4 regions of the Nocardioides zeae genome follow, and region 4 is predicted to be linked to each of the others. Evidence: predicted binding sites of a transcription regulator. Region 4 holds the regulator's gene; each other region holds the start of a gene.

Region 1 (2,196 bases), 900 kb from region 4:
AGCGGGTCGTCGGCGTCGTCGAGAACATGAGCTACTTCGTCAGCCCCGACTCGGGCGAGAAGCTCGAGATCTTCGGCAGCGGCGGCGGCGACCGCGTGGCCGCGACGCTCTCGCAGCGGTTCGGGTACGACGTGCGCGTGCTGGGCCGGATCCCGCTCGACCCGTCGCTGCGCGAGGGCGGGGACGCGGGCAAGCCCATCGTCGAGTCGGACCCGACGACGCCCGCCGCGCAGCAGCTCCTCGCGATCGCCCAGGGACTCACGGGCCGCGGCCGCGGGCTCGCGGGCATGCAGCTCGGACTGACGCCCACCGCGAAGTTCTGACGTGTTCGGCATCGGCCTGCCCGAGCTCGCGGTCATCGGGCTCGTCGCGATGATGGTGCTCGGTCCCGACCGCCTCCCCCAGGTGGCGAAGCAGGCCGGTCAGATGGTGCGCCAGCTGCGCGGGTTCGCGCGCACCGCCCGGGACGACCTCCGCTCGGAGCTCGGGCCCGAGTACGCCGACCTCGAGCTGCGCGACCTCGACCCCCGCACCATCGTGCGCAAGCACATCATGGAGGCGCTCGCCGAGGACGAGATGGACAAGCCGGTGCGCGACGGCCAGCGGCCGCTGGCCGCCGGCGAGGTCCCGCCGTACGACGCGGACGCGACCTGACCCACGGCTGACCCACGGCTGACCCACGGCTGACCCACGGCTGACCGGCCCCTAGACGACCGCGGAGACGCCGCTCCGGACGGCGGCGACCGCCGCCAGCGCGACCAGGACGGTCCGCCGTCCGCGTCCGGAGCGCACGGCGACCTCGACGAAGTCGGCGCCCACCCGCCGCACGACGCACTCGTGCCGCGCGCCGCCACGCTGGTGCAGCACGCACTCGGTCTCGGCGTCCGCGAGCCGCCGCAGCGCGGCGCCCAGCCCGAGCCGCTGGACCGGTGACCAGGTGATCTCGGGGCGCGAGCGCTCGGAGGCGCCGTGGACCGCCTCGACCGCGGCGAGGGCGACGACCCAGTCCGCGGCCGTCGCCCGGACCAGGCACCACCCGTCGCCCGTGCGTCCGACGACGCCCCGCACCGTGCCGACCCCCTCGACGTCGAACGACACCTCGGTGTCGACGGACGCGACGATCCGGCTGGCCAGCGTCACCGCGCGGTACTCCGCACGGCTCCGGTCCCCCACCTCCAGGGTGCGTTCCCGGTCGTAGGCGGCCGTCGCCTCCTGCTCGAGCTCGTCGAACAGGGCGAAGAGGCGCGCATCCGAGGTCACGGGGACGAGCCTGCCAGCGCCCACCGGCTGTGGACAACCCTTTGACGATGCAGTCGAGCAGGCGTTGAATGATGCAAACGCACGCAAACGCAAAGGTCTCGGGATGTCCTCTTCCGTCGGCGTGGCGCGATGGCGGGTGGCCGTCGTCGCGCTCCTCGCCTCCCTGCTCCTCCTCGGCGCGGTCGCGCTCGCCCTCCCGGGCGTCGTCCCCGTCGCCGACCCGCTCCTGTCCGGGGGCGACCCGCACGCGACGTACGACGCGCTCCTCGTCGCCCTGGCGTCGACGGCGCTCCTCGTGGCGGCCCCCTGGTGCTGGGTGCTCGTGGCGCTCGTCTGCGTCGACGCCCTGCGTGGCGCGGAACGGCAGCGCCGCGGCTGCCCGGCCGTGCTCCGCCGCAGCGTGCTGCTGGCCCTGGGCGTGACGACCGCCGTGGCCCTCGCCCAGCCGGCGACGGCGGTCACCGCTCCGGCGGCGGACCCGTCCACGACCGGCGAGACCGCCGTCGGGGCGACGGGGGCCACCGGTGCCCTCGCCGGCGGTCGCGCCTCCTCGCCGACGGCCGAGCTGCTCGACGGCCTCCCGCTGCCCGACCGCCCCGACGGCCCCGACGGCCTCGTCCCCGCCGCCGGTGCGGCCACGGCCGCCACCGCGGGCAGGGGTTCGGCGGCGAGCGGTGCGCCCCGGCCCCACCACGTGGTCGTCGCCGGTGACGACCTGTGGTCCATCGCGGCGGCCCACCTCCCGGCCGGCGCGGACGACGCGGCGGTGCTCGACGCGACGCTCGCGCTGCACCGCGCGAACGCCGACGTCGTCGGGCCCGACCCCGACCTGATCCATCCCGGCCAGCGCCTCGACCTGGGCGCCCTGTCCCGTCCGAGCGAGTGAGGAGCACCCGATGACCACCACCGACCGCCAGCCGACCCCGTCGACGGGCC
Region 2 (2,196 bases), 3.0 Mb from region 4:
GCGGACACGGACGTGGTCAGCGATCCGGTCCGGTGGGGTGTAGCCGTTCCCGGCGTCGTCGAGGTTGAGGTCAATGATCGGCTTCACGGTCACCGTCGTGTCGGGGCTGGCGCACCAGGCCTGGACCTGCTCGGCCATGACGGCCCCGCGGGGTAGGCCGGGGGTGTCGAGCCGGGCCAGGTCGATCCCGGTCGTGCCGGTGCAGGCGTCGATCCCCGGGCCGAATCCGTTGAGGGTGCCGGTGATCGCGGCCTGGTCGAGATGGACGAACAGCACGACCTCGCGCCGGGCCCGCTGGACCGGGCGTCGCTCGCTCTCGGCGGACTCGTCGGCCGTGGCGTAGTCGAGGGTCGTGACGCCATCGCACCGTCGCGCGATCTCGCCCAGGGCGATGGAACGCCGTGCGTCGAGGTCCTGACCGCACCCCAGCTCGACCAGCTGCCGCGCCACGTGCGCGACCGTCCGCTCCAAGTCCAGCGCGTCGGCCAGGTCGAGCGTCCCGTGGACGTCCACGGTTCCGCGCAGGGTCCCGGTCAACGCATCCGCGTAGCCCACGTCGCCCAGCTCGATCGTCAGGTGCCGGCCCCCGTCGGCCTCAGCCCGTTCGGCCTCGGTGGTCTCGGGGTCGAACCGAGCCGCCGCCTCCGCCACCAGCCGATCGACCTCGGGACCGGTGGCCTTGCCCGCGACGTACGCCACGTGCCGATCCACGAACCCCGCCGCCTCGAGCGTCAGGGTGCGCGTCGCTTGGGCGACGCGGCGGCCTCGCCAGACGTCGACCTCGCCCGCGGCGATGCGGGCGTGGACCCGGGGGAGCCGGTAGCGCAGCTCGATCGCGTCGCCGACCAGTCGCCGGGCCGCGTCGAACGAGCACCCCCGGGCGGCGGCGATCTCGCCGATGCAGAACTCCGCCACCACCGGCGCACCCGGCCCACCCAGCTCGAGGAACTGATCCCCCGCCAGAGCCTCGACGTAGGACTCCTCGTGCCACTCACCCAACGACGTGAACGGATCCCCCACGACCTCCTCAGAGGTGTGCGCAGCCGCCCAGTCACCCACCGCGACGAACGCAGCCGCCTCCGCGACACGAGCCGCCGTCGTGCGCTCGCGGACCGCGTCGATCAACGCGGTCGCTGTGGTGTGGGTCCCCCGATCCATGACCCCACTCTAGTCGAACACGCATTCGATCACCACCTCTCGGTGGTGATCTGTGGATGACCGATCCGAGGCCGGCGTCGAGTTGCCACGTACGCAGCGACGAGTCCCCGCCCGCTCCGCGGCGTACACGACAACTCGACGCACCGCACCGCGCCGTACAAGGCAACCCGTCGCACCCGCCGCGCCGTTCGACCCAACTCGACGACCCCGCCGCGCCATCCGACCCACCTCGACGCACCGCACCGCGCCGTACAAGCCAACCCGTCGCACCCGCCGCGCCGTTCGACCCACCTCGACGCACCCGCCGCGCCATCCGACCCACCTCGACGCACCGCGCCGCGCCGTCCAACCCAACTCGACGCGCCCGCCGCGCCGTCCAAGCCAACTCGACGACCCCGCCGCGCCGTCCGACCCACCTCGACGCCCCCGCCGCGCCGTCCGACCCAACTCGACGCTCCCGCCGCGCCGTCCGACCCACCTCGACGCCCGTGACCCGACGCCACCCCTGCCGTTCACCCGATGTGACAGCATGGATGTCACGTTTCTGTCCGTCCTACCGGGCCCGTGGCACCCGTCCGGACGCTACGGTGCGGACAGGGACTGACCAGCGGCAACGACGCCGTGCGGCACGAGGTGGTGAGGTCGACGCTCGAAGCAGCGCTGGACTGGCTGCGCGACTACCTCGCGCACATGGACTGGGTCCACTTCTGGTCCATCCCCGTCTTCACCGCCGTGGTCGGTTGGCTCATCAACTGGTCGGGGCTGTGGATGCTCTTCTCCCCGACCCACTTCCACGGCTTCCGCGTGCCCGGTCTCAAGGAGCTCGCGACGGCGTCGCCCCGCAAGGTGCAGGAGATCCCCGGGTTCCTCTCGGGCGGTCTCGGGTGGCAGGGGATCGTGCCCGCCCGCGCCGGCAAGATGGGCAGCATCGCCGTCGACAAGGCGATCGCCAAGCTCGGCACGCCTGCGGAGTTCTACCAGGAGCTCGAGCCCGAGAAGATCGCCGAGCACATCGTCGAGATGTTCTCCCCGGACATC
Region 3 (2,196 bases), 2.1 Mb from region 4:
GCTCCTGGCCGGCGCGGACGACGTGGTCGCGGAGGTGGTCGACCCGCCGTACCGCGTCGGGAGCAACCCCCGCCTCCTCGTGCGGCAGCTCCGGGCGACGGCCGCGCTGCAGGTGCGGCTCGCGGAGGAGCTGCGGGAGGCGTGGCGCGGCGAGCGTCCCGACCTCGTGCTCGCCGACTTCACGATGGCCGCGGTCGGGCCCACCGCCGACGCCGTCGGGATCCCCTGGTGGACGACGCACCCTTCCCCCTGCGCGATCGAGGCGCGGAGCGGCCCGCCGTCGTACGTCGGCGGGTGGCGCCCCGGGCGGGGACCCCTGGGGCGTGCGCGGGACGCGGCCGGCCGGCGGTTCGTGCGGGGCTTCAAGAGCGTGGCGCCGCGGCTCGCCGGGGCGCGGCTCGACGACGTCGGGCTGTCGTCGCTGTACCGCGTGGACGGGTCGGAGGCCATCTACTCCGCCGAGCGGGTGCTGGCACTGGTGCCGGGGGCGATCGAGTACCCGCGGGCGCTCCCGGCCGCGGTGCGGTACGTGGGGCCGGTGCTGTACACGCCCTCGCCCTCCCGTCGTCCTCTCGTGCTGCGCCCTGGGTGCCGGCACGTGCTCGTGACGGCCGGGACGCACGTGGCGTGGCACCGGGAGGCGCTGGTCGGGGCTGCTTCCCGGGCGGCGGCGGTGCTGGCCGCGCGGGATGTGGAGCTGCACCTGAGCCTGGGGCGGGCGGGGGCCTCACTGCCTGCGGGCGTGTCTGTTCCCGACGGTCTGGCCGTCCACGACGTCGTCGACTACACCCGCGACCTGGGGCGCTTCGACGCCGTCGTCCACCACGGCGGCTCCGGCGTCCTCGGCCACACGCTCGCCGCCGGCCTGCCGTCGGTCGTGTGGCCGGTCGACTACGACCAGCCCGACCACGCGGCGCGCCTGGTCGACGCGGGCGTGGCGGTGCGGCTGGAGCACCCGGAGCGGCTGGCGGAGGCGGTGGTGCGGGTGCTGGAGGACCCGTCGTGCCGCGACGCCGCGGGGGCGGTCGCTCGCACCATCGCGGCCCGCCCCGCCCTCGAGACCATCACCGCCGCCGTACGCGCGCGGCTGGGGGTGTGAGCGCGTCGAGTTGGGTTGGACGGCGCGGCGTGGGCGTCGAGTTGGGTCGGACGGCGCGGCGTGGGCGTCGAGGTGGGTTGAACGGCGCGGCGGGGGGCGTCGAGGTGGGTTGAACGGCGCGGCGGGAGCGTCGAGTTGGGTTGTACGCCGTGGTGCGGGCGGGGACTCGTCGCTGCGTACGTGACAACTCGACGACAGCCGGTGCCGGTCATCCACAGATCACCACCAAGAGGTGGTCATCGCACACGTGTTCGACTAGAGTGGGGTCATGGATCGGGGGACCCAGCACACGGCGGCGACGGCGGCGACTGCGTTGATCGACGCGGTCCGCGAGCGCGCGACGGCGGCTCGTCTTGCGGAAGCGGCTGCGTTCGTCGCGGTGGGTGACTGGGCGGCTGCGCACACCTCTGAGGAGGTCGTGGGGGATCCGATCACGGTGCTGGGTGAGTGGCACGAGGAGTCCTACGCCGAGACCCTGGCCGGGGACCAGTTCCTCGAGCTGGGTGGGCCGGGGGCGCCGGTGGTGGCGGAGTTCTGCATCGGCGAGGTCGCCGCTGCTCGGGGGTGCTCGTTCGACGCCGCACGGCGACTGGTCGGCGACGCGATCGAGCTGCGCTACCGCCTCCCCCGGGTCCACGCCCGGATCGCCGCGGGCGAAGTCGACGTCTGGCGAGGACGCCGAATCGCCCAGACCACGCGCACGCTGACCTTCGAGGCGGCGGGGTTCGTGGACCGGCACGTCGCGTACGTCGCGCACAAGGCCACCGGCCCCGAGGTCGACCGGCTCGTGGCCGAGGCCGCGGCTCGGTTCGACCCCGAGACCACCGAGGCCGAGCGGGCCGAGGCCGACGGAGGACGCCACCTGACGATCGAGCTGGGCGACGTCGGCTACGCAGATCCGTTGACCGGGACCATCCGCGGCACGGTGGACGTCCACGGGACCCTCGACCTCGCCGACGCGCTCGACCTGGAACGCACGGTCGCGCACGTCGCGCGGCAACTGACCGAGCTGGGCTGCGACCAGGACCTCGACGTCCGCCGCTCCATCGCCCTCGGTGAGATCGCCCGGCGCTGCGACGGGGTGGCGACGTTGGAGT
Region 4 (2,196 bases):
CGAGCCGAGGACGACGCCCAGGGCGAGCATGGCGACGAGACCGAGCACCAGCACCACCAGACGGCCGCGTCGCGTGAGGCGCAGCGAGCCCTGCGCCCGGGGAGCCGGGCGCGCCGGACGGACCGCGCGAACAGGACGGGCGGACCGGGTTGCCGGCAGCTGCGGGGCGAATGCGGTCGAGCTCATGGTGACCTCCTGGGGAAGTGTCGGGTCGTGACGAGCGATGTCTATCGACGGCCACCGACAGTTCTGGTCGGCGTCACCGCCGGACCCACCGTCGATCACACGTTCGATCGAACACCTGAGCGACACTAGAGCAGGTGTTCGATCGGATCAAGGGTGCGGTCGAACATTTCTTCGACGGCGTACCGACGGCGACACGGGACACGCCGGTCGAACAGATGTTTGAATCCGCACGGGTCCGACGACTAGCGTGCGGTCCGCGACGGTGTCCCGCCTGCAGCACGGCGCGGGGGCACCGAGCAGTCGACCGAGCGGCGAAGCGTCCGAGGGCGCGGAAAGAAGGACGGACATGGCGGCGACCAAGGACCCGGGCGACGACGCAGGGGTGACGGACGTGTCGGCGGTGCCGCAGCCCGGTGCGGGGCAGGCGCGCCTGACGCCGCGCCAGGCGCGCGTGCTCGCCGTCATCACGACCGCGCTCGACGAGCGGGGCTACCCGCCGAGCATGCGCGAGATCGGCGAGCAGGTCGGCCTCACCAGCTCGTCCTCGGTCGCCCACCAGCTCAAGGCGCTGGAGGAGAAGGGTTACCTCCGTCGCGACCCCAACCGCCCCCGGGCGATCCAGGTGGTCGGGCACGGCCTCGAGGTCGAGCGCGCGGCGCTCTCCAGCGCGGACGAGTCCGTCATCGACGAGACCGACATCGGCGAGGCGCGCCCCGCCGCGACGTACGTGCCGGTCGTCGGACGGATCGCGGCCGGCGGCCCGATCCTCGCGGAGCAGCGGGTCGAGGAGGTCTTCCCCCTCCCGCAGCAGCTCGTCGGGGACGGCACGCTCTACATGCTGGAGGTGTCCGGCGACTCGATGATCGACGCGGCGATCTGCGACGGCGACTACGTGGTGGTCCGCCAGCAGCCGACGGCCGAGAACGGCGAGATCGTCGCCGCGATGATCGACGGCGAGGCGACCGTGAAGACGTTCCAGCGCCGCAACGGGCAGGTCTGGCTCCTCCCCCACAACGAGGCGTACGACCCGATCGACGGCACCCACGCCACCATCCTCGGCAAGGTGACGGCGGTCCTCCGCCGCCTCTGATCCCGACTGCTCCGGGCCCGGTCGTCCCGGGCCCGGGGACGGCCGTAGGATCACGTCGAGGCCGTCCCCGAGGAGACCGCAATGCCGAGCGACACCCCGCGCTTCCCGGTGCTGGAGGCTGCCGACGGCTACCGGATCCGCGACGTGGACGCCCACGTCACCGCGCTGGTCGAGGAGATGCGTCGCGGCCGACGCACCGGCTTCCACCCCGGCCCCTTCGACCCCCGTCCGTTCCCGGCGGTGCACGACGCCCAGGTGTACGACGCGGGCGTCGTCGACGCCTGGATGGACCAGTGCTCCGCGGAGCTCGAGGCCCGGCGCCAGCACCCGTCCAACGGGGGCGGGTGGCAGGCCGGGGAGCCCTACGCGGGCGACCTCGACGACCCGCCGGAGCTCCGTGACACCGGCGTCCGGGACGACAGTACGCCCGACCACTTCGTCAGCAGCGTCCCGACCTGGGCCCGGGTCGTGGCCCTCGTGGTGATCGTCGCGCTCCTCGGCGCCTACGTGCTCTCCTTCTTCTGATCCGCGCGGGCCGCACGGATCAGGACGGCCCGCTCTCCGTCCCCACCCGTACAGCGCGGACCCGTCATCCCCAGGGCGACGGACCTGTGCCCGTCCGACGCCCCGGCGGGGTTGGATGGCCCCATGTCGCCCTTCCGCCTCCTCGTCGTCGTGGCCCTCGTGGTCGCCGGCTGCGCGCTGCCGCCGGCGGTCGGCGCTGCGCCCGGCGGTGCGGCGGGCACGGCGGGCCCGGCGGCTGCCGTGGCAGCCACCCCGGCGTCCGATCCCCTGGCCCTGTCGTCGCTCCCCGGTGCCCCGCGCACGGTCCTCCTCGACGTCGACGGCCACGAGGTGCGCGACACGGCGTGGAACACCGTGCACGGCCTCCCGGCGGGCGCCTACGCCGGCCTGCGCCC

The links. Region 4 encodes LexA, which represses DNA repair genes until DNA is damaged. Its sites were predicted from a motif close to TCGAACANNTGTTCGA; they were not measured.
Region 1: the regulator LexA is predicted to act here: its motif matches at 1,314-1,329, upstream of QE405_RS04330 (LysM peptidoglycan-binding domain-containing protein).
Region 2: the regulator LexA is predicted to act here: its motif matches at 1,172-1,187, upstream of QE405_RS14420 (HNH endonuclease signature motif containing protein).
Region 3: the regulator LexA is predicted to act here: its motif matches at 1,339-1,354, upstream of QE405_RS10175 (HNH endonuclease signature motif containing protein).

The regions. Positions count from the first base shown of each region.
Region 1 is NZ_JAUTAN010000001.1:913,293-915,488, reverse strand. It holds gene QE405_RS04345 (Mrp/NBP35 family ATP-binding protein) at 1-323, shown strand, start outside; gene QE405_RS04340 (sec-independent translocase) at 325-654, shown strand; gene QE405_RS04335 (hypothetical protein) at 706-1,260, opposite strand; gene QE405_RS04330 (LysM peptidoglycan-binding domain-containing protein) at 1,364-2,146, shown strand; gene QE405_RS04325 (Rv3235 family protein) at 2,157-2,196, shown strand, end outside.
Region 2 is NZ_JAUTAN010000001.1:3,035,824-3,038,019, reverse strand. It holds gene QE405_RS14420 (HNH endonuclease signature motif containing protein) at 1-1,158, opposite strand, end outside; gene QE405_RS14415 (hypothetical protein) at 1,795-2,196, shown strand, end outside.
Region 3 is NZ_JAUTAN010000001.1:2,130,263-2,132,458, forward strand. It holds gene QE405_RS10170 (glycosyltransferase) at 1-1,099, shown strand, start outside; gene QE405_RS10175 (HNH endonuclease signature motif containing protein) at 1,368-2,196, shown strand, end outside.
Region 4 is NZ_JAUTAN010000001.1:12,010-14,205, reverse strand. It holds gene QE405_RS00050 (LysM peptidoglycan-binding domain-containing protein) at 1-186, opposite strand, end outside; gene lexA (transcriptional repressor LexA) at 533-1,276, shown strand; gene QE405_RS00040 (hypothetical protein) at 1,358-1,801, shown strand; gene QE405_RS00035 (fibronectin type III domain-containing protein) at 1,925-2,196, shown strand, end outside.